Regions from separate parts of the Pseudomonas sp. HOU2 genome, predicted to be linked through region 3. Evidence: predicted binding sites of a transcription regulator. Region 3 holds the regulator's gene; each other region holds the start of a gene.
What was found. The regulator FliA, encoded in region 3, starts transcription of late flagellar genes. The targets are predictions, from matches to a motif close to CTAAAGTTTNNNNNNNNNNNGCCGNTAA.
Positions count from the first base shown of each region.

Region 1: a site for FliA is predicted at 2,866-2,893, ahead of flgM (flagellar biosynthesis anti-sigma factor FlgM). Genes of this name have one in related genera too.
Region 2: a site for FliA is predicted at 2,101-2,128, ahead of ABV589_RS18815 (methyl-accepting chemotaxis protein). Genes of this name have one in related genera too.
Region 4: a site for FliA is predicted at 4,537-4,564, ahead of ABV589_RS00310 (methyl-accepting chemotaxis protein). Genes of this name have one in related genera too.

Region 1 covers NZ_CP160398.1:1,646,699-1,652,327, reverse strand. Annotated here, with positions in the region: gene ABV589_RS07400 (MFS transporter) at 1-881, shown strand, start outside; gene ABV589_RS07395 (flagellar brake protein) at 1,149-1,895, opposite strand; gene ABV589_RS07390 (flagella synthesis protein FlgN) at 1,988-2,455, opposite strand; gene flgM (flagellar biosynthesis anti-sigma factor FlgM) at 2,504-2,830, opposite strand; gene flgA (flagellar basal body P-ring formation chaperone FlgA) at 2,991-3,752, opposite strand; gene ABV589_RS07375 (chemotaxis protein CheV) at 3,835-4,767, shown strand; gene cheR (protein-glutamate O-methyltransferase CheR) at 4,814-5,629, shown strand, end outside.
Region 2 covers NZ_CP160398.1:4,177,155-4,182,783, forward strand. Annotated here, with positions in the region: gene ABV589_RS18815 (methyl-accepting chemotaxis protein) at 90-2,009, opposite strand; gene ABV589_RS18820 (histidine phosphatase family protein) at 2,265-2,936, shown strand; gene ABV589_RS18825 (glycosyltransferase family 39 protein) at 3,014-4,492, opposite strand; gene rimJ (ribosomal protein S5-alanine N-acetyltransferase) at 4,523-5,110, opposite strand; gene ABV589_RS18835 (GNAT family N-acetyltransferase) at 5,253-5,629, shown strand, end outside.
Region 3 covers NZ_CP160398.1:5,085,415-5,091,043, reverse strand. Annotated here, with positions in the region: gene ABV589_RS23055 (chemotaxis protein CheA) at 1-1,709, opposite strand, end outside; gene ABV589_RS23050 (protein phosphatase CheZ) at 1,746-2,534, opposite strand; gene ABV589_RS23045 (chemotaxis response regulator CheY) at 2,552-2,923, opposite strand; gene fliA (RNA polymerase sigma factor FliA) at 3,090-3,830, opposite strand; gene fleN (flagellar synthesis regulator FleN) at 3,827-4,657, opposite strand; gene flhF (flagellar biosynthesis protein FlhF) at 4,771-5,629, opposite strand, start outside.
Region 4 covers NZ_CP160398.1:58,471-64,099, reverse strand. Annotated here, with positions in the region: gene ABV589_RS00340 (dienelactone hydrolase) at 1-786, opposite strand, end outside; gene ABV589_RS00335 (FMN-dependent NADH-azoreductase) at 1,024-1,635, opposite strand; gene ABV589_RS00330 (LysR substrate-binding domain-containing protein) at 1,761-2,669, shown strand; gene ABV589_RS00325 (MmcQ/YjbR family DNA-binding protein) at 2,666-3,025, shown strand; gene ABV589_RS00320 (DUF1294 domain-containing protein) at 3,133-3,561, opposite strand; gene ABV589_RS00315 (undecaprenyl-diphosphate phosphatase) at 3,558-4,388, opposite strand; gene ABV589_RS00310 (methyl-accepting chemotaxis protein) at 4,692-5,629, shown strand, end outside.

The DNA.
Region 1 (5,629 bases), 2.6 Mb from region 3:
TTGCCCTGTGTCTGGTGCCGGTGGCGCTGACCCGCCGGATTCACCCGGCGCCGCTGCATCCGGCACCGATGGAACCGCGCTTCTTTATCAAGCGCGTGCCGCAATCGTTGAGCACGGTGCTCGGTGCTGGTCTGATCATCGGCTCGTTCTACGGTCTGGCGCCGCTGTATGCCTCGCAGCAGGGGCTGTCGACCGAGCAGGTCGGTCTGTTCATGGGTAGCTGCATTTTTGCCGGACTGCTGGTGCAGTGGCCGTTGGGCTGGTTGTCCGACCGTTATGACCGGGCGCTGCTGATTCGCTGCTTTGCCGGGTTCCTCGCGGTCGCGGCGTTGCCGCTGGCGATCCTGCCGCAGGTGCCGCTGGAAGTTTTGTTTGTCGTCGGCTTCATGTGTTCGCTGGTGCAGTTCTGCCTGTATCCGCTGGCGGTGGCGTTCTCCAACGACCACGTCGAGGGCGATCGCCGGGTGTCGCTGACGGCGATGCTGCTGGTGACCTACGGGGTCGGCGCAAGTATCGGCCCGCTGTTGGCGGGCGTGCTGATGAAGCTGTTCGGCAGTCAGAGCCTGTACGCGTTCTTCAGCTTCTTCGCGTTGGTGCTGGTGTGGCGCATCCGCCCGAAAGCCGTGACCAATCTGCATCAGGTCGACGACGCACCGCTGCATCACGTGGCGATGCCGGACAGCATGTCGAGTTCGCCGCTGGTTGCAGCGCTCGATCCGCGAGTGGATGAGCAGGTGGTACAGGAGCAGATGCAGACCACGGTTACGCCGGAACCTGAGCCTGAGCCAGAACCCGAAGTGCAGCCTGAAGCGGCGGTGGAAACTGATCCGACGGATGGCGGCGATAAACCGACACCGGACATCAGTGGGGCCAGGCCCTGAGTCGGGTGAGGGTAAGGCTGTTCAGAGGCAGACGCTGTAACTGTAACTGTAACTGTGGCTGTGGCTGTGGCTGTGGCTGTAACTGTGGCGAGGGAGCTTGCTCCCGCTGGACTGCGCAGCAGGCCCCGCTTGCCAGATAAAGGGAGCGCTTCGCGCCCCAGCGGGAGCAAGCTCCCTCGCCACAGGTGTTCGGTGCTGGCAGAAAAATTTCCGCCAGAAAAAAGGGCAGTCCCGCGAGGGACTGCCCTTTCTATTTGCCTGTACGAATCACAGATCGTCTTTATCGAACCGGCGTGCTTCACGCTGCAGCTGATAGACGAAGCGCTCGACGTTGCGCGCCGCCTGGCCACTGATGTTGTGGAAACGCAGACCAGCGAAGGTGATGTTGAGCTTTTCTTCGAAGTGCAGATAACGCAGTTCGACCGAGATGGGCTGATTGCCGAACAGCGGGGTGGCGATCATGCGGTCGTAGACCTGGCCCAGTTGCAGGCGATCAGTAATGTCGCCTTCGAAGCGCAGCTTGCAGCCGGTGGCGGAAATATCCAGCAGTTTGCCGTTGATCGGCGCCTTGAGCTTTTCGCCGCCGAGTTCGACGCTGACCAGATCGGTCAGCTTCAGGGCTGCGCGAAAGGCGTTGCGACGCTGGTGGTAAACCACTTCGGTTGGCAGGTCGCCGGTGTAGAAGCGGTCGCCTTCGGACTCTTCGATGTTCAGCGTGCCGGTGCATTCCCAGGCGATGCGCACGCCCTCGTGGAAGCCTTCGACCTTGAACGGTTCGCCCGCCAGCAGAAAACGCTCGCCATCGCGCGGGATCATTTCGTCCAGGGCGATGGTCGCGGTATCGCGGTCGACCTTGATCAGGTAGCTCTGAAAGCGCTGGCTGCGCTCATGGAACGTGATGATCAGCGGATCGTGGCTTTCTTGCAGCTGGCGCAGGTTGCTGGAGATTTCCAGGGGCGTGGTCAGCACCTTTGGGGGCTGCGGACTGTCATCCGCGCTTAGGGCGTTTGGCACGTTTTCTCAATCTCCAGACAAAATTTGACTACGACTAGCCAGCATTTTGCCAGCATGTTTCGCGGGTTGATAGTGCAGGCACGTCGAATGGCTCACGCCTGGCTGAGCGTACGCGGCTTGGTGGGTTTGGCGAAAGTGCCCGAGGCGTCATACAACGCTGGCGGCTCGCCCCCGGTGAGGATTTTCAACTGATTGGCCGTGGCGGCCTGTTGAATCTGGATCGACTGGCCGTTCTTGACGTTGGCCGCCTGGCACTGGGCAATCAGGTCGGTCAGCACGTCGCTCTGAGCCAGCAACTGGTCGCCAATGCTCGAGTGGCTGGCCAGTTGCTCCAGGCCCTGACGGTCGAGCGGCAGGTTGAGGCTGGCGAGGATTTCGCTGCGCTTGCGGCCATGCTGTTCAAGCAGAATGATCAATGCCTGTTTGCGCGCCAGAATATCTTCGAGCAAAGGCATGTCGCGACCGTGCAAGGCGAGGGACTCGGTTTGCAGTAACTCCAGCAATTGTTGAGCTGGAGCAAAGTCGTCGGTGATCAGTTGCAATAAATTAGTGTCGTGCATGGCTGGCCTTGGGTTCTAAGCGTCCAAAAGCCTGGCGCCGGCAAAAGCCTAGCGCTGGGCTTCGAAGTTGAGCAGTTTGCTGGCTACACGGTTGCTGTCGACTTTATAGCTGCCATCGGCAATCGCTGCTTTCAACTCGGCCACGCGGGCTTTGTCGACGGCAGGCTGATCGCGCAGCTTGTCAGTGACCTTCTGCAACTGTTGAGCCTCATTGCTGAGGTGTACCGATTCCCCGCTTTTTGCGGTACTGGCCGTTTCGGCCTGGGTATTCAGCGGCGCGGAGGTGCCGGATTCGGCGGTTTCCTTGGCGTTGCTGGTACGTGTACTGCCCGTAAGTGACGAGGAGCTGTTCAAACGGCTGAAATCGATGACCATGTTAAAAACCTCTGGGAATTTGGACGCTTGCCATGTTCTCGGCCATTCCCTGGAAAACTTTAGGCTCACTTTGCAATGAGCTGCATGTGCCGAAGCGTGTTCTGCTTCGGCACAGTTTAGGGAAGCGTCGAGATCGGCGCCAGTTTTCTGCCTGAGCGTTTTACATGGCCACTTCCACCTGGCCCGGTGCGATGACTTGCGCCTTGATCACCCGGTTGGAATTGAGGTTTTTCACCCGGATCTGTTCTTTCAGACCGCCATTGGCCAGGGCTTCGCCGGGCATGCGCACGGCGAGTGTGCCGCTGCGGGCGATGATGACCACCTGATCACCCTTGCGCACCACTTCAGCCTGTTCCAGATGCACCAGAGTGATCACCTGATCGGCGACCGTTGGTCGGGTTAATTTCTGCCCGATGGCTTCATCCACCGACGTCAGGAAACCCTGATTGATCTGGCTGATGTCGCGTTCACGCAAGGTCACGTCCTGCGGCTCGATAATTCCGGCGCGTTTCAGCGGGCGGGTGGTGGTGACAATCTCGCGAAACAGGCGGACTTGAGCGGGCACGAACACCGTCCACGGCGAGCTTCCCTCGCATCGCACCTTGACCGTAACCCGTCCCAGCGGGCGTGCCGGACTCTCCAGCGACGCTGTCAATTCCTTGTCGCACATAGGCATGCGCATACGCGGGTCGAGCTGGTTGACCTCGATTTCGTAGCGACCTTCCGTTTGACTGGTAGCCAGATAGTCTTCTACGGTGAACTCAAGAAAGCCCTGGGTGACGCCGATAAGCATGTCAGGCAAGGTAACCGTATCAGCACCGGCAGGGCTGCCAGCGAAAAACAAGCAGACGGCAGACGTCGCGCACAGCGCTTTGCGGGTGCGGGAGGTCAGGCGTCGGAAAAATGTCGTTTGAGCGTTCATACGAGTTAAAAAGCAAGCGCCGTGCCGTTTAGCAATGAATGTGCGTCGCAACAACACTTGGCGTTGGTGTAGGAGTCTGGGCATGGCTGGTGTAATGGATTCGGTGAACCAGCGCACGCAACTGGTAGGGCAGAATCGCCTGGAGCTGTTGTTGTTCCGTCTCGACGGTCAGCAGCTCTACGGAATCAACGTGTTCAAAGTGCGGGAAGTGCTGCAATGCCCGTCGCTGACGTTGATGCCCAAGTCCAGTCCTGTCGTGTGCGGGGTGGCGAATATCCGGGGGGCGACCATTCCGATCCTTGATCTGGCAATGGCGACCGGTTCTGGGGCGTTGAAAGACAAGAACAGTCCGTTCGTGATCATCACGGAGTACAACACCAAGACCCAGGGTTTCCTGGTCCGCTCGGTGGAGCGCATCGTCAACATGAACTGGGAAGAGATCCATCCGCCGCCCAAGGGCACGGGTCGCGATCACTACCTGACCGCTGTGACTCGGGTCGACAATCAGTTAGTCGAAATCATCGATGTCGAGAAGGTGCTGGCGGAAGTCGCGCCGACGCCGGAAGCGATTTCGGTCGGCGTGGTGGATGTCGAGACCCAGAGCAAGGCGTTGTCGCTGCGGGTGTTGACGGTCGATGACTCGTCGGTGGCGCGCAAGCAGGTCACGCGTTGCCTGCAGACGGTCGGGGTCGAGGTGGTGGCGCTGAACGACGGCAAGCAGGCACTGGATTACCTGCGCAAGCTGGTCGATGAGGGCAAGAAGCCGGAAGAAGAGTTCCTGATGATGATTTCCGACATCGAGATGCCGGAGATGGACGGGTACACCCTGACGGCGGAGATCCGCAGCGACCCGCGCATGCAAAAGCTTCATATCATCCTGCATACTTCGTTGTCGGGGGTATTCAATCAGGCGATGGTCAAGAAAGTCGGTGCCGATGACTTCCTGGCCAAATTCCGTCCTGATGACCTGGCATCCCGGGTAGTCGACCGGATCAAAGCAGCAGATATCAGCTAGGGACCTTTTGTCCCTGGCGGTCAACACGATTTAAGAGGCGGCATCATTGTCTACGGGTAATTTGGATTTCGAACAATTCCGGGTCTTCCTGGAAAAAGCCTGTGGCATTTTGCTCGGTGAAAACAAGCAGTACCTGGTCTCGAGCCGTCTCAACAAACTGATGGAGCAGCAAGGCATCAAGTCCCTGGGTGAGCTGGTACAGCGCATCCAGACCCAGCCGCGCAGCGGTTTGCGCGAGCAGGTGGTCGATGCCATGACGACCAACGAAACCCTGTGGTTTCGTGACACCTATCCGTTTGAAGTCTTGAAGAACAAGGTGCTGCCCGAGGCGATCAAGGCCAGTCCCAACCAGCGTCTGCGGATCTGGTCGGCGGCGTGCTCGTCGGGGCAGGAACCGTATTCGCTGTCGATGTCGATCGATGAGTTCGAGCGCAGCAACCTCGGTCAGTTGAAGATGGGCGTGCAGATTGTTGCCACGGACTTGTCCGGCAGCATGCTGACCAACTGCAAGACCGGCGAGTACGACAGCCTGGCAATCGGTCGCGGTTTGTCCGCCGATCGTCTGCAGCGCTACTTCGACCCGAAAGGGCCGGGGCGCTGGGTGATCAAGGCGCCGATCAAGAACCGGGTGGAATTCCGTTCGTTCAACCTGCTCGACAGCTACGCGAGTCTGGGCAAGTTCGACATCGTGTTCTGCCGCAACGTGCTGATCTACTTCTCCGCCGAGGTGAAGAAAGACATCCTGTTGCGCATTCACAGCACGCTGAAGCCGGGCGGGTATCTGTTCCTTGGCGCTTCCGAAGCGCTGAACGGTTTGCCGGATCATTACCAGATGGTCCAGTGCAGCCCGGGGATCATCTAC
Region 2 (5,629 bases), 910 kb from region 3:
TCGGTCGTTCACATATTCCGTGTTCGACTCGTTTCCTGTGGGAGCGGGCTTGCCCGCGATTCGATTTACGCTTTGGCGCTGACTGAAGATCAGACGCGGAAGTGGCTGACCATCTGCTGCAGCTGGCCGCCCAGGCGCGCCAGTTCAACGCTGGACGCTGCGGTTTCATCACTGGCCGCGGCGGTCTGTTCCGACACGTCGCGCACGTTGATGATGCTGCGGCTGATTTCTTCGGCCACGGCGCTTTGCTGCTCGGCCGCGGCGGCGATCTGCTGGTTCATCGACTGGATATTCGACACCGTGCGGGTGATGTTTTCCAGGGAGTCGCCAGCCTTGCGGGTCAGGGCCACGCTGCTGTCGGTCAGGGCGCGGCTGTTGTTCATCACGGCAGCCACTTGCTGGGTGCCGTTCTGCAGACCGGCGACCAGGCCTTCGATTTCTTCGGTGGATTTCTGCGTACGCTGAGCCAGGCCACGGACTTCGTCGGCAACCACGGCAAACCCACGACCGGCTTCACCGGCACGCGCCGCCTCAATCGCGGCGTTGAGTGCCAGCAAGTTGGTCTGTTCGGCCACGGCCTTGATCACGTCCATGACGCTGCCGATCTTGTCGCTTTCCTGTTGCAGCACGCTCATGGCTTCGGTGGAACGCACCACTTCGCTGGCCAGACGCTCGATCTGCGCGATGGCTTCGTTGACTACCTTGTCGCCTTCACGGGCTTCGCCATCAGCGGCGGCAGCGGCTTGCGAGGCTTCTTCGGCGTTGCGCGCGACTTCCTGCACGGTGGCGGTCATCTCATGCATGGCGGTGGCCACCTGGTCGGTCTCGACCTTCTGGCTGTTCACACCGGCGCTGGTCTGCTCGGTCACGGCGGAGAGTTCTTCGGCGGCGCTGGCGATCTGGGTGACGCCGTCGCGGATGCCGCTGATCAGGTCGCGCAGGGTCACGCCCATGCGCGCGATGCCCTGTTGCAGCACACCGAGTTCGTCGCGGCGGGTGACGGTGACGTTCTGGGTCAGGTCGCCGCTGGCAATGCGCTCGACCACGGCCAGGGTTTCCTGCAATGGACGGGTGATCTGACGGGTGATGATCACCGCGGCAATCACACCGACCAGCAGTGCCAGCAGGGTGCTGATCAGCTGGAAAGTACGGGCCTGGGCGCTTTCGATGTCGCGACGGTCGAGCTGAATCTGGTACAGCTGCTCGCTGGTGTTGACGATCGCGGTGCCCTGATCGGTCATCTCCTTACGCGCCTGCACCGCTTCGCTGTTGGCGTTCTTGTAGGCCTGCAACGCGCTGCGGTAGTTGCTCAGGGCGGTTTCCAGCTGACGCAGGGCGTCTTGCTGGGTGGCGGCGAAATGCACGTTCAATTGCTTGAGGCTGGCGATCGCTGCGTCCAGTTGGCCGACGGCTTTCTGCTCGGTTTCGGCGTTGGTGGTGGCGGTGTAGCCGCGCACTTCATAGCGCGCGAGGATGAAGGCTTCCTTGGCCTGGGTGATGGCCTGGAACTGCTCGAAGCGCTGCTCGCTCATGTCCATTTGCTGCACGCGCTTGCTGATGGTTTCGATCAGGTTGTAAGCGGTGTCGGCGTTGGTGCCCATCACGTCGCGGGCGCTGTTGCCGGTGCGGTAGGCGTTGCGCATCTTGTTCAGCGAGGTCTGGTATTCGGCGATAGTCGCGGCCTGCTCTTTCAGCAGTTTGACGTTTTCCGGGCTCTTGAACTTGTTGATCAGCGCCTGTTGTTGCGCGGCGAAGCTTTCGAGGGTGGTTTGTACATTCTGCGCGGCGGTTTCGTCGCCGTTGGTCAGCATGTATTGCAGGCGCACCACGCGCAGCTTGGTCAGACCGGCATTGAGCTGGGTGATGTCGCTCATCCAGTTGCTGCGGTCAATCAGGCCGCCGAGGCTGGTCCAGCCCGTCAGGGCCAGCACGCAGGTCAGGGCCAGGACCAGGCCGAAGCCCAGGCCCAATTTCATGTTCACGCTGATGTTGCCGAACCAGCTATTCATCACAATTCCTCCAGGAACGTAGAGCTACTTGATCGTCGGTCAGGCTGGAAGATTGTTGTTTTTTTGAGCCAGCAAGGGTGTTAGCAGGACTGTATCGGCCGCAAACACGAGAGCTGAAAGGATTTTGTCCGGCGGAATTTGTAACAAGGGCACTTCAAGACTTTTTTCACATACGTTTCACCGACCGCTTACGCCGGCTTCACTAACCTCGCCGCATCGAATTGACTGTGATGGATGCCGACGAGGCGGCCCGATGTGGAATTGAGACTGAGTCTGTTCGGCGTCAAACGCTCGATATCCCTGAGCGGATTGGCCCGCTATCGCAATACCTGGGCCGTGCTTGGCGCATCGCTGCTGGTGATTCCGCTGACCCTGTGGCTGCTCGCCCCGGCGGCGGTGCCGGATCTGGCCCATGGCAATATGTCCGGTGCCAAGGCGCTGGCGGCCGGTTGGGCCAAGGGCGAGATGATTGTGCTGGTGCGTCACGTCGAGCGCTGCGATCACTCGCCGGCGCCGTGCCTGAGTGGCGATGATGGCATCACCGACCGCTCGCGCAGTGTTGCGGTTGGTGTCGGCGCACAGTTCGAGCATCTGGGCCTGAATAACGCCGACATCTACAACAGCCCGATGCTGCGCACCGTGCAGACCGCCGGTTACATGTTCAATCGCGCGGCCAGCGGCGAAGACTGGCTGATCAGTTGCAAGGGCCACATCCTGCAGGAAGCGCTGGCGCACAAGCTTCCGGGGCGCAATCTGATTCTGGTGACCCACAGTGAGTGCATGGCGGAGTTGGAGAAGGACTTGAATTCACCGGTTTCTGATCCTGGCTACGGTTCCTCGCTTTTTGTATCTGCCGCAAACAAAGCGGACCCGCGCGTGCTTGGCTTCATCGAAGCCTCCGACTGGCACTCAGTGAGCACTCGATGAACTGACGTTTGCCAAGCGTCAGCGCAAACAAAACCCGCCAGCGACGGCGGGTTTTTTATTGTCTGGCGCGAAGGATGTTAGTAGCCGACGAAGTAATACGCCTGGCGCCCGACCATCATGGTCTTGAGCACCTTGAGTGGTGGGACGGGTTCGCTATCTGCCGAGATCACCGCGACGTTCGAGGGTGAAGCACTGAGGAAGTCGTGCAGTTGCGCGTCGGTGTCCAGACCCTTGAGCACGCTTTGGGTGTAGAACACGCTGGCGCCACCGACCCGTTCATTGGCCTGGAACAGCGCAACCTGCTGACCATTGGCTTGCAGGGTCTGAATGTGTTCAGTCAGCGGCAGGAACGACAGTTCCTTGTCGGCGTTGGGCAATGCCCACTGGGCCGCGCCGAGGTAGCTGGCGATCACCACCGTGAGCAATCCTGCGGCAAGCGCCTGACGATGGCGCGCGACTTTTCCGATAAACCGGTCGGCGGTTTCACGCGCCTGCAAGCGCTCGAACAACACGCGCGCGTACTCCGCGGCGATCACCGCCGCCGCCGGGGTCATCGACATCAGGTACACCGTGCGTTTGCTCGAGGCCAGGGTCAGCATGATGAACTGCGCGACGATCCACAGGCTGAAAAACAGCAGATAACGGTTGGCCTTCAGCGCCTTGCGGAAATGCCACAGCCCCAGATACACCAGAATGTTCCACGGCAGGAACGCTTCCGGCAGTTTGGCCAGATAGTAATAGAACGGCTCGTAATGCCCGGCCTCGACGAACGAGCCGCTGAAGCGGCCGACGCTGTTGGTCAGCAGCACTTCAGCGACAGCGTGCGAACCACCACGCTGATAGAGCACGGCGAGCCAGATCAGCAACGGAATCAGACCCACCACCGTCAGCAGGCCGGGACGCAGCCAGGCGCCGACCTTCAGGCGTTTGTCGATCAGGTTGTCGGCCAGCAGGTAGGCGAAAATCACCACCCCCGGCATCGCCAGTCCCAGCACGCCCTTGCTCAAAGTGGCGATGGCGATGCCGACGATAAACAGCAGCGAGTTAGCCGCGTTCGGTGCGCGTTGCGCCTGAAAGAACGCCAGCAGCGCGGTGGTCACGCCGAGCGCCAGCAGCGCATCTTCGCCGACCCCGCGCACGTTGCTCCAGTAACTGGCCATGGTCGCCAGCAGAATCCCCGCTGTCCATGCCAGCGCTTTCGGCCGACCGAAGCGGCGCAACATGCCGTACAGCACCATGACACTGAGCAACCCGGCCACCGCCGACGCCAGCCGCACCGCCCACGGCGAAACGCCGAACACGCGCATGGCGCCGGCGTCCAGCCACAGGCTCAGCGGTGGTTTTTCCAGAAACGGTTCGCCGAACAGGCGCGGCGTCACCCAGTCATCATCCAGATGCATCTCCATGGCGATCCCGGCGACCCGGGCCTCGGTGGAGCCTTGCAACTGGTGGTTACCCAAAGCGAAAAAAAACAGCAGGGCGGCGAGTAGAAACAGTGAAGTGGCGGCACGCGGCATGGGTTTCAGGCAACCGGAAAGGGCAGGAGCCTTGAGCATACTTCGCCAATGCTTAACAAATTGTGAAACTCACGCCAGTTGACGCGACCAACGCTTTTCCGGCGTTTCAAACAACGGATTGACCAGCGCCGTCAGCACATGGTCCTGCCAGCGGCCAGCGATATTCAGGTACGCCTTGGCATAGCCCTCGCGCTCGAAACCCAGGCGCTCCAGCAAGCGCGCACTGCGCTCGTTGCCGGGCATGTAATTGGCCATGATCCGATGCAGGTTCTGCGTGTCGAACATGTAGCCGATGCCGGCCTCCAGACCTTCCCGCATCAGGCCCTGACCCTGATGCGCGTGATCAATGTGATAACCCAGATAACACGCCTGAAACGCACCGCGAATGATCCCGCTGAAATTGCACGCGCCGATCATCTGCTCGCCATCCGCCGTCAACAGGGCGAAATGCATCGCCAGCCCGGCCTCGAAAGCACTGGCCTGGACTTCAAGCCGACGACGAATCTGCTCGGTGGAAAAGTATTCGGTGGTGCGAATCGGCGACCACGGCGCGAGGTGGCGCTGGTTGCGTGCATAGAACGCACTTTCCAGTTCGGCCTGTTCCGGAGCGAGGATGGCGAGCGTCAGGCGTTGGCAGGGCAGGCTCAGCAGTGACATCGGGCGCTCCGGTTGGCAGGGTCGAGGGACAGGATTGATCATGGGGCGGGAAAAAACAAACCGCACTGGCGCCCTGTAAATTTCTTTGGTTGAGTGCACAGGGTTATCGACTGCGGCATTTCCGGGATTGGAGGAACAAGCAATGGAGTTTGCATTGACGGTAAATGGGTTGGCACTGTGTGTTCGGGCGCCGGACCCAGCGCTGGTCGCTCCGATGCGGGAGGCGCTGAACGCCAGTTACCGCGAGCATGCGCCTTTTCTAGAGTGGGCGGTTGAACACACCAGTGAGGAGCGGGCGCTGTCGTCCATGCTGCGAGCAAGGGATGATTTCGCCAGCGAGACCGGTGAGCGGCGCTTATTCATCGTGACTGAAGACGGAAAAGCCGTCGTTGGCTGCATCGGCCTCGTGCCGCGTCGGCGCAAGCGCTACGTCGTCGGTTATTGGGCCCACAGCGCGTTTGCCGGCAAGGGCTACATGCGCGAAGTGCTCCAGCAACTGGTCAGGCGCCTGCCTGAGTT
Region 3 (5,629 bases):
CCCGGGGCGAAAATCAGGTTGTAGCACTCGGTATCGCTCAGGCGATCGGCCGCGTCCTTGTCCATCACACCGCGTTTTACCGCGATCGAACGCAGCACGTTCGGGTCCATGCCCTTGCCGTCGTCGGAGATCGACAACAGGATGTGGTCGCCTTCCTGCTCGGCGGCCAGTACCACGCGACCGCCACGGGCCTTGCCTGAAGCTTCGCGTTCTTCCGGCGACTCGATACCGTGGTCAACCGCGTTGCGCACCAAGTGGACCAGCGGGTCGGCCAGGGCCTCGACAAGGTTTTTGTCGAGGTCGGTTTCTTCACCCACCAGTTCCAGGTTGATCTCTTTCTTGAGCTGACGCGCGAGGTCGCGAACCAGACGCGGGAAGCGCCCGAAGACCTTCTTGATCGGCTGCATCCGGGTCTTCATCACTGCGGTCTGCAAGTCAGCCGTGACCACGTCGAGGTTCGACACGGCCTTGGACATGGCTTCGTCGCCGCTGTTGAGACCCAGGCGCACCAGGCGGTTACGCACCAGTACCAGTTCGCCGACCATGTTCATGATTTCGTCGAGACGCGCGGTATCGACCCGCACGGTGGTCTCGGCTTCGCTCGCCGGTTTTTCCGGTGGCGGCGCCGCGGCAGCGCGGGCAGGGGCCGGTGCAGCAGCGGCGGCCGGTTTTGGCGCTTCGGCCTTCGGCTCAGGCTTGGGTGCAGCCTTCGGCGCAGCGGCTGGAGCGGCAGCAGCCTTGGCGGCAGATGCAGCCACGGTCGATGCGGTGCCCGCAGCAGCGGCGCCAACGTCGGTGAACTTGCCTTTGCCGTGCAATTCGTCGAGCAGCGATTCGAATTCGTGATCGCTGATCAGATCGCTGCCGGCAGCGGCGGCCGCCGGTGCGGCAGGCGCAACCGGTGCCGAGGCGATCGCCGACTCCAGCGCTTCCACGGCAAAGTTGCCCTTGCCATGCAACTGATCGAGCAGTGCTTCGAATTCGTCGTCGGTGATGTCCGAGCTGTCGCCCGCCGCCGGTGCCGCCGCAGCGGCTGCCGTCGGTGCCACGGCGTCCGGCGCGAACTGGCCTTTGCCGTGCAACTGATCGAGCAAGGACTCGAATTCAGCGTCGGTGATTTCATCGCTGGCGGCCGCATCGGCAACCGGCGCAGATGCCACAGCAATCGGCGCTTCGGCTTCGGCCTTGACGGCGTTCAGCGAATCGAGCAGCTGTTCGAATTCGTTATCGGTGATGTCGCCCGAATCGCTCGAATCGCCTTCGACGACCAGCTCTTCGATCATCTCGGCCACCGGCGAAGCCGGGGCTTCGTCAGCCGATTGCGGTTCGGCCAGACGCGCCAGCGCGGCCAGCAGTTCCGGGGTAGCGGCAGTGATCGGTGCACGTTCACGGACTTCGCTGAACATGCTGTTCACCGCGTCCAGTGCTTCAAGCACCACGTCCATCAGTTCTGCATCAACGCGACGCTCACCCTTGCGCAGGATGTCGAACACGTTTTCGGCGATGTGACAGCACTCCACCAGCTCATTGAGCTGAAGGAAGCCGGCGCCCCCTTTTACAGTGTGGAAACCGCGAAAAATTGCGTTGAGCAGATCTGCGTCATCCGGGCGGCTTTCCAGCTCGACCAGTTGTTCGGACAGTTGCTCAAGAATCTCGCCGGCCTCAACCAGGAAATCCTGAAGGATCTCTTCATCGGCGCCGAAGCTCATTAATGGGGTGCTCCTACAGGTCTAAAAACCTAAAACTCAAAATCCAAGGCTGGATAACAAATCGTCCACATCGTCCTGACCGGACACAACGTCTTCTCGTTTATCGGCATGAATCTGCGGACCTTCACCCTGCGAGAGATGTTTTTGTGGATCTTTTTCTGCAAGCATCGCGGCGCGGTCGTGTTCGATGCCCGCAAAGCGGTCCACCTGACTGGCCATGAGGACGAGTTTGAGCAAATTGCTTTCGACTTCGGTGACCAGCTGGGTCACACGCTTGATCACTTGACCGGTGAGGTCCTGATAATCCTGAGCCAGCAGGATGTCGTTCAGATTGCTCGACACCGCACGGTTGTCCGTGCTGCTGCGTGACAGAAAACCGTCGACCCGGCGCGCCAGCTCGCGGAACTCTTCAGCCCCGACCTCGCGACGCATGAAGCGGCCCCAATCGGTGCTCAGCGCCTGGGCTTCTTCAGCCAGGCCATTGACCACCGGCGTGGCGCTTTCCACCAGATCCATGGTGCGGTTGGCCGCGGCTTCGGTCAGCTTGACCACATAGCCCAGGCGTTCGGTGGCGTCGGTGATTTGCGACACTTCCTCGGCCTGCGGCATGTGCGGATCGATCTGGAAATTGACGATCGCACTGTGCAGTTCGCGTGTGAGCTTGCCCACTTCCTGATACAGGCCGCGGTCACGGGTCTGATTGAGCTCATGGATCAGTTGCACAGCGTCGCCGAACCTGCCTTTTTCAAGGCTCTCGACCAGTTCGACCGCGTGTTTTTTCAGGGTCGACTCGAAATCGCCCTGTGAAGATTCGTTATGCTCCATAGCTCCCCCGCGCGTCATCAGCCGATGCGTTCGAAAATCTTCTCGATTTTGTCTTTCAACGCCTGAGCCGTGAAAGGTTTGACCACGTAGCCGTTCACACCGGCCTGAGCGGCCTCGATGATTTGCTCGCGCTTGGCTTCAGCGGTCACCATCAGCACCGGCAGATGCTTGAGTTTTTCATCGGCACGCACGTGGCGCAGCAAGTCGATACCGGTCATGCCCGGCATGTTCCAGTCCGTTACCAGAAAGTCGATGCTGCCGCTGTTGAGCACCGGAATGGCGGTCGTGCCATCGTCGGCCTCGACGGTGTTGGTGAACCCGAGATCGCGCAGCAGGTTCTTGATGATCCGCCGCATCGTTGAGAAGTCATCAACGATGAGGATTTTCATGTCTTTGTTCAATTCGACCTCCAAGCAGTCTTAAACGCGCCCAGCACCTGGACGCGCCACTTCAATCAATCGGCGCAGCACTCGAAGACTGTCTGGAGCACAACAGAGCAAGACCGGTGCCGTTCATCACCGCACCAGCCTCGTTCGCAGTGTCCCCACACTGCCTTCAGCGCGCTCGCCACTCCCCCAAACGCCCCCGCAAACGGGCCGCGCACTGGCTGTGTAACTGGCTGACCCGCGATTCACTGACGCCAAGGACTTCACCGATTTCCTTGAGGTTCAGTTCTTCGTCGTAGTACAGCGCCAACACCAGTCGCTCACGCTCCGGCAAATTGGCAATCGCGTCCGCCAGCGCCGCCTGGAAGCGTTCATCTTCCAGATCGCGTGACGGCTCAAGATGAGCACTGGCGCCATCCTCGTGCAGCCCTTCGTGTTCGCCGTCCTGCAACAGGTCGTCGAAACTGAACAGCCGGCTGCCCAGGGTGTCATTCAAAATCCCGTAGTAATCGTCGAGACTCAATTGGAGTTCGGCCGCAACCTCGTGATCTTTAGCGTCACGGCCGGTTTTAGCTTCAATTGCGCGAATTGCGTCGCTGACCATACGGGTGTTGCGGTGAACCGAGCGCGGAGCCCAGTCCCCTTTGCGTACTTCGTCGAGCATCGCGCCGCGGATCCGGATGCCCGCGTACGTTTCGAAACTGGCGCCTTTGCTGGCGTCGTATTTGGTCGAGACTTCGAGCAGGCCGATCATCCCGGCCTGAATCAGGTCTTCAACCTGCACACTCGCCGGCAAGCGCGCCAGCAGGTGATAGGCAATGCGCTTGACCAGTGGCGCGTAACGCTCGATCAACTCGTATTGCGCGTCACGTGCCGACTTCTTGTAGTAGTTCATACCGCTCGCGGTCATAACACAGGCCCTGCCGTTTGCTGCACGAGGCGCTCGACGAAAAACTCCAGGTGACCGCGCGGGTTGGCAGGCAGCGGCCAGGTATCGACCTTCTGCGCGATCGCCTTGAATGCCAGCGCGCACTTGGAACGCGGAAAGGCTTCATAGACCGCTCGCTGCTTCTGCACGGCCTTGCGCACGCTTTCGTCGTACGGCACGGCGCCGACGTATTGTAAGGCGACGTCGAGGAAGCGATCCGTGACCTTGGTCAACTTGGCGAACAGATTGCGCCCTTCCTGCGGGCTCTGCGCCATGTTGGCGAGGACGCGGAAGCGGTTCATGCCGTAGTCACGGTTGAGCAGTTTGATCAGCGCGTAGGCGTCGGTGATCGAGGTCGGCTCGTCGCAGACCACCAGCAACACTTCCTGGGCGGCGCGGACAAAACTGACTACCGAGTCACCAATACCCGCAGCGGTGTCGATCACCAGCACATCGAGGTTGTCGCCGATGTCGCTGAAGGCCTGAATCAGACCGGCATGTTGCGCCGGGCTCAGGTGCACCATGCTTTGGGTGCCGGAGGCGGCCGGCACGATGCGGATCCCGCCGGGCCCCTGCAACAGCACGTCGCGCAGCTCGCAGCGGCCTTCGATCACATCGGCCAGAGTACGTTTGGGGGTCAGCCCCAGCAGAACGTCGACGTTCGCCAGCCCCAGATCGGCGTCCAGCAGCATGACCCGACGGCCAAGCTCTGCCAGCGCCAGAGACAAGTTCACTGACACGTTAGTCTTGCCGACGCCACCTTTGCCGCCGGTCACCGCGATCACCTGTACGGGATGCATGCTGCCCATGTTATTTCTTTACCTTGTCTTGCATAGACGGAGGCCACATTACTGGCTGCGCGTTCACAACCGGAACAATGCATGGCAGACCATCGATGTAGGTACAAAAACTGTTCATTACCTCAGCCAACCTGCTTGGTCGGGCTGTGGTAGATATCAGCGAACATGTCAGCCATGGCTTCTTCGCTGGGTTCTTCCTGCATTTGCACGCTGACGGCGCGGCTGACCAGTTGATGACGGCGCGGCAGATGCAGATCATCCGGAATCCGTGGGCCATCGGTCAGGTACGCGACCGGCAGTTCATGACTGATCGCCAGGCTCAACACTTCGCCAAGGCTGGCCGTCTCATCCAGTTTAGTCAGGATGCAGCCGGCAAGCCCGCAACGCTTGTAACTGTGATAAGCGGCGGTTAGAACCTGTTTCTGGCTGGTGGTTGCCAGCACCAGATAATTTTTTGAACGGATGCCACGCCCGGCCAGACTTTCCAGTTGCATGCGCAGGGCCGGATCACTGGCCTGCAGGCCGGCGGTATCGATCAGCACCACGCGTTTGCGCAGCAGCGGATCGAGCGCCTGCACCAGCGACTGGCCCGGATCGACGTGGGTCACCGGCACATTGAGAATCCGCCCCAGGGTCTTCAGCTGTTCCTGGGCACCGATACGGAAACTGTCCATGCTGACCAGCGCCACGTTCTGCGCGCCATACTTGAGCACGTAGCGCGCAGCGAGTTTGGCCAGGGTGGTGGTCTTGCCCATGCCGGCCGGACCGACCATGGCAATCACCCCGCCCTCTTCCAGCGGCTCGACTTCCGGTACGGCAATCATTCGCGCCAGATGCGCGAGCAGCATGCGCCAGGCCTGACGTGGTTCTTCGATGTCAGTGATCATCGCCAGCAGATCGCGCGACAACGGCCCGGACAGACCGATGCGTTGCAGACGGCGATACAGATTGGCTTGGGCCGGACGGCTGCCTTGCAGCTGA
Region 4 (5,629 bases), 1.0 Mb from region 3:
GTCGAAGGCCACCAGTTTGTCGCCATCGCCGCTGTACAGCAGCACCGGCACATGCACATCCGCCAGAGTGCTACGGCCGAATTTCAGGCTCAGCGGCGCCATCAGCAGCAACGCATGCACGCGCGGATCGGCCACTGGCTGCAAATCATCGCGGTCGACGATCAGTTCACCCTGGGTATTGCAGGCATCATGGTCGTCCGGACGCTCCTGGCAGTAACGACGCAGACGATCCAGATCCGGCTGCGCCCCGGAGAGGATCAACGCGGTTTCGCCACCGGCCGAATAACCAATGACCCCGACCTGATCAGCGTTGACGAACGGCGAGAGCATCGGGTCGCCCAGGGTGGCGGTGATCGCTTCGGAAATCTGGATTGGCCGGCCATACAGATTGCTCAGGGTGCCGAGGCGGCTGTGGTCTTTGGAGTTGTCGCCGGGATGAATTACTGCGACCACCACAAAGCCCTTGCGTGCCAGCGAGGTGGCGAGGTCATGCAGTGCCAGCGGCGTGCCGGTGTTGCCGTGAGACAGCATCAGCATCGGGAAGCGGCCGATGGCCACCTTGGTGTCGGCGCCCGCCTCGACGGTGTAGCCCTCAAGCAGGCTGGTGTGTTCGCGATCGCTAGAGGGATAGAAGGCGATGGCGCGCATCGGCTGCAGATCCAGCGGATCGAGGAAGGTCATCTCGTGGTAACCGACACTCCAGACAGGGTGTCGCCCGGGCGCGGCATGCACTGAACCGAGGCTGCCAAGCAGGCAAATCAGTAACGTTGCACAAAGACGCATCATCGGATGGCCCACCCTGTGTTACTCAATCGAAAGATCCTTTGTGTTCCGACACGCCCCAAATCCCGAGGTTCGGAGATTCGGCACAGCGGTGCACTCAGACGTTGATCGTTTGACTGCATAACCCGGGCCAGATTATGCAACAGTCAGAAACAAAAAACTCTGCATCCGGCCCTTGCAGAACCAGAATACAGAGTTTTTGAGGCGCTACCTGAACGGCAGCTGGTCTTTACGCAATGCTTACGCAGCGGCGAACAGCTGCTCGCTGATCTTCGCCTGAGCAGCGCTCATCGCGTTGTTACGTACTTCTTCGCCATAAGCCAGGCCTTCGGCACGGACGATTTCGATGTCGGTGATGCCGAGGAAGCCCAGTACCAGCTTCAGATATTCTTCGTGAGCGATGCCGCTGGCCTGACCGGCATGGATGCCGCCGGAGGTGGAGACGATCACCACTTTCTTGCCACCGCACAGGCCTTCAGGGCCGGCTTCGGTGTAGCGGAAAGTCTGGCCGGCCACGGCGACGCGGTCGATCCAGGCCTTGAGCTGAGTCGGTACGGTGAAGTTGTACATCGGCGCGGCGATGACGATGGCGTCGGCGGCAATGAATTCGGCCAGGGTCGAGGCGCTCAGTTCGGCTTCATGCTGTTGTGCGGCGTCGCGCAGTTCAGCGGTGGTACCGGCAGCCACCAGGGTGGTCGACGAGAAGTGGCTGATGGCGTCGGCGGCCAGGTCGCGGTAAGTCACCACGGCGGTTGGCTCGGCGGCTTGCCAGGCTTTGACGACTTGGCTGCTCAACTGACGGGAAGCGGAGTTGTCGCCCAGAATGCTCGAATCGATGTGCAGCAGTTTCATGTGGAATCTCCTGGAAAGAATCGCCGGCGGCGACGGAATGGAGACAATCCTACGGAAGAAACCAATAGCTGATTAGCCGCCGACAATGCGATAGTTCGTCCCACTGATAGAACGGTGGACTTTTGATGCAGGATCTCAACGATCTCTACTATTTTGCCAAGGTGGTCGAGGCCGGTGGCTTCGCGGCGGCCGGGCGTTTGCTGGGCATTCCCAAGTCGCGCCTGTCACGACGCATTGCCGAACTCGAAGAGCGCCTCGGCGCCCGTCTGCTGCAACGCACCACGCGCCAGTTGAACCTGACCGCTGTTGGCGAACGCTACTTGCGTCACTGTCAGGCGATGTTGCTGGAAGCGGAGATGGCCGACGAAGCGGTCGCCAGCATGTCCAGCGAGCCACGCGGCCGCTTGCGCGTGTCCTGTCCCACTGGTCTGGCGCGAGAAATGTTGCCGTGGGTGATCAGCGAATTCCTCGGCAAATTTCCTCAGGTGCAACTGGAGGTGGTGCTGCTCAATCGCCGGGTGGATCTGGTCGCCGAAGGCTTCGACGTGGCCCTGCGTGTACGCGAGCTGGGCGATGAAGATCCGTTGCTCGTGACTCGACGTCTGCGCCAGGCACAAATGGTCGTCGTCGCCAGCCCGGCCTTTGTCGAGGGCAAAACCATCACTCATCCGCAGGATTTGAAGAACCTGCCGGTGCTCGGCGCACTGGAGGCCGATCGCATGGTGCATGTGCGCTTGCTGGACGAGCAAGGCAACAGCGTCGAACTGAACATGGAGGCGCGGCTGGGCATCGATGACTTTATCGTGCGCAAAGCCTGTGTGCTGGCCGGCCAGGGTTTCACTCTGCTGCCGATGATGTATTGCGAAGCTGACCTTGAGAGCGGCGCGCTGGTGCAATTACTACCCGAATGGTCATTGCCCGGCGGCTGGTTGCAGGCGGTGTATCCGCATCGGCGCGGGGTAATGCCGGCGGTGCGGGCGTGGATCGATCACCTGGTCGAATCGTTCAATGCGTGCGGGGAGCGGTTGTTATGAACAAGGGAAAAATGAACGAAGCGGACGTCGCCGCCTTTTGCCTGGCCTTGCCGGGCGCGCGCGAGGATTACAAGTGGGGCGGTGTGCGGGTGTTCTCGATTGCCGGCAACAAGATGTTCGCCCTGCAAGGGTTGCGCGGGGACTCACTGGCGTTCAAGGTCGACAAGGATCTGTTTCTCGGCCATTGCGACCGCCCGGGTATTCACCCGGCCCCTTATCTGGCGCGGGCGCAGTGGATCATCATGCACCCGCCCTACCCGCTGGGCGCCGAGGAACTGCAGGGATTGCTGACGCGTTCGCACCAGTTGGTGGTGAGCAAGTTGCCGAAGAAAACCCAAATCGGATTACTGCTCTAACCCCCCCCCTGTAGGAGCTGCCGCAGGCTGCGATCTTTTGATCTTGCTTTTTAAAAGATCAAAAGATCGCAGCCTGCGGCAGCTCCTACAGAGGGATTTGTGGTGATTCAGAACAGTGACAGCAGGTTCGAACCGAGAAACAACTGGTCGATCCAGAACACCTGATGCAACGCCACAATGACCCAGAACAGAATCTGAAACGACACCTTGCGCGTCTTGTGCCGGAACACCTGTTGGGCGATCAGCGCACCGGGCCAGCCGCCGGCCAGTTCGAGTGCATGCAGGATGTTTTCCGGCGTGCGCCAGGCATCGGCGCGGGCCTTGCGCTTGTCTGCCCAGTACATGAAAAACGCCAGCACGCTGACCACGCCATAAGCCGTCAACGGCACTAGCGAGATGCCGCGCAGCCACATCGACAGAGAGCCGAACAGTGGCAGCGCGCAGACGATCAGCAGCACTGCGAGTTTCAGTTTCAGATGCTGAACGCCGCCACCGGATGGGCGTCCATCCGGGCGGCGCGCGCGGGAATCACTCATGGTTTGACCGCCGACCAGTCGACCCAGCCGAACTGCCAGGTCGCCAGAATCACCAGACCAAAAACAATCCGGTACCAGGCGAATGCCGCGTAACTGTGGCTGGCGATGAACTTGAGCAGACCGCGCACAGCAATCATGGCGAAGATGAACGCGGTGATGAAACCGATGGCGAACACCGGGAAGTCCGCCGGCACGAACAGCTGGCGATACTTGTAACCGGAGTACACTGCCGCACCGACCATGGTCGGCATCGCCAGGAAGAACGAGAACTCGGTCGCGGTCTTGCGCGACAGGCCGAACAACAGGCCGCCGATGATCGTCGAGCCGGAACGCGAAGTGCCGGGAATCATCGCCAAACACTGCGCGAAACCGACTTTCAGCGCGTCCTTCCAGGTGATCTCGTCCACGGTTTCGGCGTGCACTTCATGCTGGCGGCGTTCGGCCCACAACATGATCACGCCACCCACCACCAGCGCGGTCGCAACGGTGATCGGATTGAACAGGTATTGGTGGATCAGGTCGGCAAAAATCACCCCCAGCACCACCGCCGGCAGAAACGCGATCAGCAGGTTGGCGGTAAAACGCCGCGCACTCGGCTGGGTCGGCAAGCCGATCACCACGTCGAGAATCTTGCGGCGAAACTCCCAGACCACCGCGAGGATCGCGCCGAGCTGAATAATGATGTTGAACGCCATGGCCCGTTCGCCGCCGAAGTCGAGCAAGTCGGCAACAATGATCTGGTGTCCGGTACTGGAAATGGGCAAAAACTCCGTCAGCCCCTCTACAACTCCAAGAATCAGTGCCTGCAAGGCGGTCCAAAGATCCATCAGTCCCCCAAAGAGCGATACACGGTGGCATGCCCCGATAATATTTTTTACGTTCACTGCGATCAGCGTAGCTGTTTGTTGCTGTACCGATTCCGCGCACACAGCATCCACACGAAACGGTCAAAATTCCGTGAAATATCAATTTGGATTCAGGTTTTCACGCGCGGGGCCGAAATCCTAACAGACAAGCCTTAATAGTGCTGCGGCGTTATTCGACTTGGGTCGCGTATGCCTGACCACCCAAACGTGGTTGGATGCTGGCGTTGATTTATTACAAGAAAAAGAAATCGGAGTGACAGCGTTATGAACAGCTTGCGCAGTGTGTCGATCAGCCGACGCTTGTGGCTCATTTTGATTGTGGCCGTGGTCATGTTGTTGACCTTGGGCGTGTTGATGCTCAAGCAGATCCACGACGACCTGTACCACGCCAAGGCGCAGAAAACCCAGCATGTGGTGCAGACCGCCAGCGGCCTGCTGACCTACTACCACGACCTGGAAACTGCCGGCACCCTGACCCGCGACGCTGCGCAGAAACAGGCGCTGACCGCGATTCGCGGCCTGCGCTACGACCAGAGCGACTATTTCTGGATCAACGACCTCACCCCCGTGATGGTCATGCACCCGACCAACCCCAAACTCGAAGGCCAGAACCTCTCGGCGATCCGCGACCCGGACGGTTTCGCGGTGTTCAACGAGATGGTCGCGATCGCCAAAAGCAAAGGCGCCGGCATGGTCGATTACCGCTGGCCCAAGCCCGGTGCCAGCGAACCGGTGGCGAAAACTTCCTATGTAAAATTGTTCGAGCCGTGGGGCTGGGTGCTCGGTTCGGGCGTTTACGTCGATGATGTGCAGAGCGAGTTCCGGGGGCAGTTGATCAAGGCTTCGGTGATTGGTTTGGTGATCGCCGTGATCATGGCCTTGCTGGTAATTTTGATTGCCCGCAGCATCGTCCGTCCGTTGCAGGAAACCGTGAACGCCATGGCCAACATCGCCAGCGGCGAAAGCGATCTGACCCGCAGCCTCGACACCCACGGTCAGGACGAAGTCACGCAACTGGCGCATCACTTCAACGCCTTCACCGCCAAGTTGCGCCGGGTCATCGGTGACTTGCAGGTTTCGGCCAGTGCGCTCGGCCAGTCGTCCAGTGAACTGGGTAACGACGCGACCCAGGCCCAGCAGCGCAGCCAACAGCAATCGCAGCAGATGGAACTGGTGGCGACCGCGATCAACGAAGTGACTTA